4 regions of the Peribacillus sp. QJM3NY_7 genome follow, and region 4 is predicted to be linked to each of the others. Evidence: riboswitches for the same ligand, from Rfam matches in the RefSeq annotation. Region 4 holds a riboswitch; each other region holds the start of a gene.
The links. Region 4 has a riboswitch for S-adenosylmethionine ahead of mtnK (S-methyl-5-thioribose kinase). Riboswitches for the same ligand answer to the same signal wherever they lie in the genome.
Positions count from the first base shown of each region.

Region 1: another riboswitch for S-adenosylmethionine. It lies ahead of AC0VX1_RS24795 (O-acetylhomoserine aminocarboxypropyltransferase/cysteine synthase family protein); the one in region 4 lies ahead of mtnK (S-methyl-5-thioribose kinase).
Region 2: another riboswitch for S-adenosylmethionine. It lies ahead of AC0VX1_RS24045 (5-methyltetrahydropteroyltriglutamate--homocysteine S-methyltransferase); the one in region 4 lies ahead of mtnK (S-methyl-5-thioribose kinase).
Region 3: another riboswitch for S-adenosylmethionine. It lies ahead of metK (methionine adenosyltransferase); the one in region 4 lies ahead of mtnK (S-methyl-5-thioribose kinase).

Region 1 is NZ_CM149663.1:5,111,905-5,114,110, forward strand. It holds gene AC0VX1_RS24795 (O-acetylhomoserine aminocarboxypropyltransferase/cysteine synthase family protein) at 1-1,202, opposite strand, end outside; SAM riboswitch class I at 1,302-1,409, opposite strand; gene AC0VX1_RS24800 (thioredoxin family protein) at 1,555-1,863, opposite strand; gene AC0VX1_RS24805 (toprim domain-containing protein) at 1,867-2,206, opposite strand, start outside.
Region 2 is NZ_CM149663.1:4,971,561-4,973,766, forward strand. It holds gene AC0VX1_RS24035 (glycerol-3-phosphate responsive antiterminator) at 1-32, opposite strand, end outside; gene AC0VX1_RS24040 (hypothetical protein) at 205-624, opposite strand; SAM riboswitch class I at 781-882, shown strand; gene AC0VX1_RS24045 (5-methyltetrahydropteroyltriglutamate--homocysteine S-methyltransferase) at 964-2,067, shown strand.
Region 3 is NZ_CM149663.1:4,910,212-4,912,417, reverse strand. It holds gene pckA (phosphoenolpyruvate carboxykinase (ATP)) at 1-513, opposite strand, end outside; SAM riboswitch class I at 932-1,094, shown strand; gene metK (methionine adenosyltransferase) at 1,258-2,206, shown strand, end outside.
Region 4 is NZ_CM149663.1:3,166,857-3,169,062, reverse strand. It holds gene mtnK (S-methyl-5-thioribose kinase) at 1-1,092, opposite strand, end outside; SAM riboswitch class I at 1,171-1,324, opposite strand; gene AC0VX1_RS15090 (carbon-nitrogen family hydrolase) at 1,396-2,178, opposite strand.

The DNA of each region.
Region 1 (2,206 bases), 1.9 Mb from region 4:
TGATCGGCACTTACACCCGCTTTCGCAAGACCCGCCTCATTCAATTGTTGATGGGTCGTACTTGCTGGGTGGATGATCAAGCTCTTCGCATCCCCTACATTCGCCACATGGGACCATAATTCCACCGAATTGATAAGTTTTGCCCCAGCTTCGCGATTACCTTGAATCCCAAATGTGACGACAGATCCAGCTCCCTTTGGCAAATATTTATCCGCAAGGGCTTTATCGGGATGTTCCTCATCACCAGGATGTGAAACCCAGGTCACGGCAGGATGGTTTTTTAAATATTGAATGACAGACTTGGTGTTTGATAGATGCTCTTTCATTCTTACATGCAGCGTTTCAAGTCCAAGCGTAAACTGGAATGCACTTTGGGCACTTAGCGCAGGGCCCAAATCACGGAGTAACTGGACCCGGGCTTTCGTTATGAATGCGGCAGGGCCAACTGCCTCGGCGTATACCAGACCGTCGTAACTTGGGTCAGGCTCCGTGAAGCCAGGATAGTTCGGCGAGTTCCAATCGAATTTCCCTCCATCCACGATGACACCGCCTAGCGTCGTTCCATTTCCAAGAAGCCATTTTGTAGCGGAATGGATGACAATATCCGCTCCAAAATCAATTGGTCTGCAAAGATATGGTGTCGCGAAGGTATTATCAATGATTAAAGGTATGCCGGCTTCGTGGGCGATTTCCGCTACCGCTTCAATATCGAGCACCCTCAAACTTGGATTTCCGATCGTTTCAGCAAAAATGGCTTTAGTTCTTGGTGTAATCGCCCTTTTGAAATTCTCAGGGTCATCGGGAGAAACGAACTTCACTTTGATCCCATATTTAGGAAGAGTGTTTTCGAAAAGGTTATACGTACCGCCATATAATGTAGAGGCTGAAACAATCTCATCCCCTGCAGCAGCAATATTCAGGATTGAAAGTGAGATGGCGGCCATTCCGCTTGCCGTTGCCAATCCGCCGATACCGCCTTCCAATAAGGCCATTCTTTCCTCAAAAACGCTGACCGTGGGATTATGAAGCCGTGAATATATATAGCCATTCTCCTTCAGGCCAAATAAATTTGCTGCATGGTTGGTGTCCTTGAACAAGTATGCATTGCTTTGGTAGATAGGAACGGCACGGACACCTGTTTCATCAGCTTGCAGACCGCCATGAACACTCAATGTTTCAAAACGTAACTTTTTCTCTGACATTTAATTTCACCTTTTTCTATGGATTTAGTTGGATTTATATGAAATCTGGCTTTTTATAAACAAAAAAACCACTTCAATAAGAAGAGGTTTCAAGAACACACCTCATCTACCAGAGCCAACACTCTGCTGGAATTAGCACCGTATATAAAAATTTATACCGGTTGCCGGGCTTCGTCGGGCCAGTCCCTCCGCCACTCTTGATAAGAACTATTAAATTCTGCCATTACTTAATTCAAAATATAGCATTTTAGATTAAATCAGTCAATGAATTGTTAGAATATTCTTTGTTTATTTCCTGCTCTCATTCAAATGTCAGCAACAAAGAAAACCAACCGCGGTTCTGATTGGTTTCCTAACTGATTTCCTTAAGCAATCCGTACAAATAAGGAACGGATTGAAAGGCATATATTTTTTTGTGCAGCTGCCCTTCTTTGAAAAGCAATAAGCAAGGAACACTTTCGATTTCATATGATTCGGCAATTGCTTGGATATAGTTCATATTCATTTTGCCTGCCTTCAATTCGGGGAAAAGCTCCAAGGATATCGTCAGCATCTTGGAGGCCACCTGACAGGTTCCGCATAAAGGTGTATATAAATATAAGCAAAAGGTTTCCCCATTTTCAACAGCAAGCTTACACTCTTCTTCTTTCCATTCCTGCATCAATTAGTCGTTCACCCTTTGACTTAAAAATTTCATTTTCACATTCATATTGGCAGATAGGAGCACAGTTGCGATATGATGTTCGGGTGAGCTCTCCACTTCTTTGTACATTTTATTAATATACAGGTGGTTCGCTTCCGGCATTTCCCTTCGGAACTGCTTCCGCAGCTTTTCTCCTGATTCATCTGCGTCAAAAAGGAGATAAACATCACGGTCCATCAATTCATCCACTAATTCATCCAGCTTAGTTAATGATATGGTCCCATTCGTACATCTTATTTCCACATCTTCATTTAAAACGGAGGCAACTTTTCTTTTATCGGAACTGCCTTCTACAATGATC
Region 2 (2,206 bases), 1.8 Mb from region 4:
CTTGCTGAAGCAGGCAAAATCTTCTGATCCATCATTATCCTCCTCATTACCAGAAAAACTCAAAACTTCAAGTCATTTAGTATATTTTAAAGAACTTGATTTATCAAACACATTTTTTCATGAACCATGTAACCTTAACACTATCATACCTTTCACACCCTTTATAGATTGCAGCAAAGGATATATGTAAAATATCCCCTTGAATCATAAAGAGAGTTTCATTTTCAATGCACCTTCGACGAGTTCATACGATTTAATTGTGCCAATGGGAATTTTTCTCACGATGCTCCAAGCATTAACATTCATTTTGATCGCTCTTTTTTCATATTCAAAAAATGGCGGTCTGTTAAATATCCTTTTGTTGATGAAATCCCTGTCAATTGGTTCCATTTCGACTAATTCAAATGAAATCGTTCTTTTTTCCACATGAACCGGTTTTAATGTAATTCGGAAAGCCACGTTTTTCTTAAACATCATTTTTTTCACTTCCATCGTTCCGGAAAGCACAATATGCTTTGGCTTAATTTCGACTTTAATATCCTGATCAGATGATTTCATTTTTATGATTCTCTCTATCATGGCATCAGTTACCGTAATCGGTATGCCATTTTTGAATGGACTCATCCTTGCATTCCCTCCCCACTCAAAGCATATGCCGGACTCCCTGATGCCGTTAACATTTCAGCCCGGATTAATAAACGGTATATTCGAAATATTCCAGCTCCACCCCTTGACCTTCGTAAAAACTACCTGTATAGTCATAGTTAATTTAATAGACAACTCTTATCCAGAGAGGTGGAGGGACTGGCCCTTTGATGCCTCAGCAACAGACCGATCTTGTACTGTGCTAATTCCAGAAGTGTAAAAACTTGAAGATAAGAAGAGTATATAGCTTTGTTACCAACACCTCTTCTTATTTTTAAGAAGAGGTTTTTTATTTTTAAAAGGAAAGAAGGAATCAACATGTCAATCACATTAACGAAAGCACCATTCAGGGCGGACCACGTCGGAAGTTTATTAAGACCGGAACGTTTACATATTGCCAGGAAGGACTTTAAGGAAGGTACCATTTCAGCTGAGAGGCTTCGTGAAATTGAAACTGAAGAAATCAATCGGATCGTCGATAAACAAATCGAAGTTGGTTTAGAGGCAGTTACGGACGGTGAATTCAGACGAACATGGTGGCACTTTGACTTCCTCGAACATTTAAATGGCATCGAGGGATATGTAACTGAAAAAGGCCTCACATTCGATGGTGTCGAAACAGAGAGATATAATGTTCGCAATACCGGGAAGGTTTCATTCAACCCTGAACATCCCTTCATTCGTGATTTCATTGAATTGAACAAAATCGTGAACGGACGTGCCGTTGCCAAGCAAACCATCCCCAGTCCGAATCAATTATTTGCTGCAGGCATTCATAATGAAGACGTCTACCCTGATATTGAAGACTATGCAAATGATATCATCAACGCCTATCAGCATGCTTTGAAAGCCTTTTATGAAGCAGGTGTGCGTTATCTTCAATTGGATGATGTATATATTGCCAGACTTTCAGCTCCGGATTTCCAGTTCAAAGATGGAAAATATACGAGGGAACAATTAATTGATCTTGCACTTCGGGTCATTAATGGAGCATTGGAAGGCAAACCAGAAGACCTTATCGTCACTACCCATCTATGTCGCGGAAACTACCAGTCGACATGGGCGTTTGAAGGAAGCTATGCCCGTATCGCCCCAACTTTATTGGCAAAAGAAAAAGTGGATGGATTCTTCTTGGAATATGATGATCAACGCTCAGGGGATTTCAAACCATTGGAATACATTCCAAATGGCGGTGCACGGGTCGTACTGGGTGTCGTCACTTCAAAAAATGGAGAAATCGAGGACAAGGAAGCTGTTAAGGCACGCATTAAAGAAGCATCGCACTTCGTTCCGCTCGAACAATTATGCTTAAGCCCTCAATGCGGCTTCGCCTCCACCCATCACGGCAACAAGCTAACCGAAGCACAGCAATGGGAAAAGCTGAAATTCGTCGTTGATGTAGCGAAAGAAGTATGGGAATGATTATTTAGCGGAGACTTTAATTCTGATTTACAGGATTTGAACAACCTAATCGGCCCGCACTGATATGGGAGCCGATTAGGTTCTTGCAATAATACACTTCCATTCCTTTAATGACTCTTTAGATAACGGTATCAAGTTT
Region 3 (2,206 bases), 1.7 Mb from region 4:
TGTAGTTCCGTCCACTTCTGGGTCCGCTTTGAAGTTAGGTGCAGAAACGATCGTGAATTCAGCTTCGTGACCTCTCAGTTCCTCTTCGTTTGGACGGATGAACAAAGTATGGGCGAAAAGGTTATGCCAAGCATATTCATTAACAACACGGATGGGAAGACGTGATGATTCGTCTGCACCAGCGAAACCTTTAAAAACAAAAATCTCTTCTTTTGCTTTTAGGTAGTCAACTACTTTATTATATAGTTTATTGAACACATCTTCGGAAATCGGCCGGTTCACTGGACCCCAATCGATTTTATCTTTAACTGATGCTTCTTCCACGATATATTTATCTTTAGGTGAACGACCAGTATATTTGCCAGTTTCAGCTTTTACCGCGCCGGTTGATGTTAAAACGCCTTCATTTCTGCTTAGTACTTTTTCGACCAATTGAGGAACTGATAGTTGAGTTTGCACATTGTTTCCTGTTAATAATTGGTGTAACTCATTAGAAACATCTACAGAATTCATATATGAGGTACCTTCCTTTGTTTGAGTTTTTAGATTACAATTAGTATAACACATTCATTTAATTAGTCTATACTATTTCTTTTAATTTGTGATTATTTTCAGCTAGCCGCATTAATCATTTTAATCCGGCAGGAACCGAGTCAGGATGATCGCATATACTTTCATGAGGAAAAATTTATTTAAATAGGAAGTAAGTAAGTAATAGGAAAGTCAGGGTGTCGTTCCTTTTCGATGTTCAATACTTTATTATTAATGGAAATTTACAATATTCCTATTCGTATTTTGCGTTGTAAACCCCTCTAGGACTTAGTATCAACATGTTTTTTCAAATGAACGCCATTCTGGGTGGAAATGTTCTTTTTAGAAAAGCATTGACAAGTTCCAGCCAGATACGATAATATCTTAAATTGTACGGATTCTCTTATCCCGAGTTGGTGGAGGGACAGGCCCTTTGAAACCCAGCAACCTGCCATATTGAACTTGACTCCAAGATCGATCGCCGAAAATAAAGCGAAGGTCTTCAAGGAATAGTGGTGATGGTGCTAACCTGAGCAAGGTAAAAAACCCTTGAACGATAAGAGTGAAAGGATAGAAGACAGAATTTTAAACCTTTCCTCATTTGCCAGGGAAGGTTTTTGTGTTTTTTATAAGTAATTCTGTGTCTATAGTTGAAACTAATGAGGGAAACGAGTTCCGTAAAAATCAGGCTTATGCCTACAACATACTAACTTCCAAGGAGGAAATATGATGTCAAAGAAACGTCTATTTACTTCTGAATCTGTTACAGAGGGCCATCCGGACAAAATTTGTGATCAGATTTCAGATTCCATTTTAGATGCTATCCTAGCTAAGGATGCAAATGCACGTGTTGCGTGTGAAACTAGTGTAACTACAGGTCTTGTACTTGTTGCTGGTGAAATTACAACGTCCGCTTACGTGGATATCCCGCGTATCGTTCGTGATACGGTTAAAGGAATTGGCTATACACGTGCGAAATACGGTTTCGATGCTGAAACTTGTGCCGTTTTGAGTTCCATTGATGAGCAGTCTGCCGATATCGCAGCTGGTGTCGATAAAGCATTGGAAGCTCGTGAAGGAAACATGTCAGATGAAGAAATCGATGCAATCGGTGCAGGGGACCAAGGTCTTATGTTCGGATTCGCTTGTAATGAAACAGAAGAGCTTATGCCGCTTCCGATTTCATTGGCGCATAAACTTTCATTCCGCTTGGCTCAAGTTCGTAAAGATGAAACTCTTGCTTACCTACGCCCTGATGGTAAAACACAGGTAACCGTGGAATATGATGAGAATAACCGTCCTGTACGTGTAGATACAATCGTCATCTCTACACAGCATGATGCAGAAATTACGCTTGAACAAATTCAAGCCGATCTAAAAGAACATGTGATCAAAGCTGTCGTTCCAGCCGAGTTGATCGATGCAGATACTAAGTACTTCATCAACCCGACTGGCCGTTTCGTAATCGGCGGACCTCAAGGGGATGCTGGTCTTACTGGACGTAAAATCATCGTTGATACTTACGGCGGATACGCTCGTCACGGCGGCGGTGCATTCTCTGGTAAGGATGCTACTAAAGTTGACCGTTCTGCTGCATACGCTGCACGTTACGTTGCGAAAAACATCGTGGCAGCCGGCCTTGCCGATAAAGCGGAAGTTCAATTGGCATACGCAA
Region 4 (2,206 bases):
CGTTTTGGCTGCGATCCTTGTTTCTTTATCTTCAATGACGTTTAAATCGGCTACATGGGAAAGGCCAATGGTTCGCCGAATCAGTTCGCAGCCGGCAAAGCCGAATGCATCTTTTTTGAATTTTGTCAGTAAATAAGGCAGATAACCCTTCACATGGCGGAATGGACTTTTATTTTGGACCTCCCATAATTTGGTGTAAGTTTCTTCAAAGGCATTCCAAAATTCATGAAGGAGCGTGAAAATCTCTTCCTTTCCAGCGCCATTGCGTGTGACTGCCTGAAAGAGAAGATTGGCGGTGTATTGACCAAGGTCAAAACCAACTGGCCCATAAAAAGCGAATTCCGGATCAATAACCTTTGTTTCAGTTACACTTGCAAATATACTTCCAGTATGTAAATCTCCATGAAGCAAGGCTTCCTGCTCGGTTTCAAAGCTTTGCTTCAGCTTGGCGACCTCAAGTATCACTTCTTGATCATTCCATATTTTTTGGGCGGCATCTTTCAATTCCACCTCGAAATCTCCAGGGAGTTCCTCAAAAAATGGATCCGTGAAAATAAAGACCTCAGTGATTTTGCAGAGTTCGGGATTCGTGAAATGTCGGGCCACCTCCTTTTTAGAAGAGGGTTCTAAATGATAATCGGATGTATAAAATGCCGTCTTCGCAACATACTCACCAATATGTTGTGAAAGCAATGGATATGAATCGCCATCGATCAATCCTGTTCTAACGATTTTCAAGTGCGATAAATCCTCCATGACTGTGATGGCAAGCTGTTCATCCGAATAGTAGACTTGCGGTACGAATTCGGGGCAATAACTTCTGAAATGAATCAGCGCATTCGCTTCAATGGCTGCCCTTTTCAATGTCAGCGGCCAGCTTTCACCAAGTACCTTGGCATAAGGGACCGCTTGTTTTATTATTAGACCTTTGTTTGTGACCGTGTCTGTAATATGAAAAACATAATTTAAGTTACCATCGCCGATTTCATTACATTTCAAACTTGCATCCGCATTGACCAAGCCAAGTTTTTTTGCAAGAGTTATAGCTGTTTCGTTTGTCAATCTCTTAAAATTTGAATGGTTTTGAGTCATTCTTTTCCCCTCCAGATTCAAAATAAGAATAAAAAAGCCTCTTTCATATAGAAAGAGGCAGAAGTTTTGGCTTCGGACCTCTTATCTTCCAGAAAATGAATTCTGGTGGAATTAGCACCGTGCTCTGTGGATTCAATAATCCGGCGGAAGATCCGCCCCATTTCACAATGGTATTACAGTCGGTTGCTGGGCTTCATAGGGCCTTTATCCCTCAGCCTGCTCTTGATAAGAGTAAATGTTTTCTGAAATTTTAATCTTCGGGAAAATAATATCAACTTTTTAAATAGTTTGTCAATGGGTAAATTAATAAAAATCAGGACGGCGATCTTCGAATACAGGTATTTTGTTACGTGCTTCCGTAACTTTGTTGAAGTCCAAGCTGCCTGTCAATAGTTCGTTTCCTTCTCCGGCTTCACTTATGATATTCCCCCATGGATCAATAATCAAGGAATGGCCCGCAAATATATTATTGACATCCGAACCTGTACGATTAACGGCTACAACATAGGCTTGGTTCTCGATGGCACGGCTTATCAATAAAGCTCTCCAGTGATCGAGTCTCGGCTTTGGCCATTCAGCCGTAACGAATAGAACTTCCGCGCCTTGAACGGTATGGGCTCGCTGCCATTCTGGGAAACGAATGTCATAACAAACGAACCCGGCACATATTTTTTCATCAAGGGTGAATAAACCATCTTTTTCACCTGGCTGCAGGAAATGATGTTCATCCATTAATTGAAATAAGTGAAGCTTATCATATTCTTTAATGAGCTTTCCGTGTTTATCGATGATGATCATGGTGTTATAGATTCCCTTGCTTGTTTTTTTCGCAATGGAACCTCCGATGATGTGAATCTGGTGTTTCTGTGCCTGTGTTTTAAGAAATTCAATCGTTTTTTCTGCCTCTTGATCAGCAATCTCATTCAGCCTGGTCAAGTCGTATCCGGTTGTCCAAAGCTCTGGTAATATGACGATATCGGGTTCGGACCGAGCTGCTTTTTCCATCCATTGTTCTGCAACCTGAAAATTGATATCTGGTTGCCCGAAAGCTATATCCATTTGAATACAAGCTATTTTCCACTTCATCGTTTAAACCCCCCACATGTAAAAAATG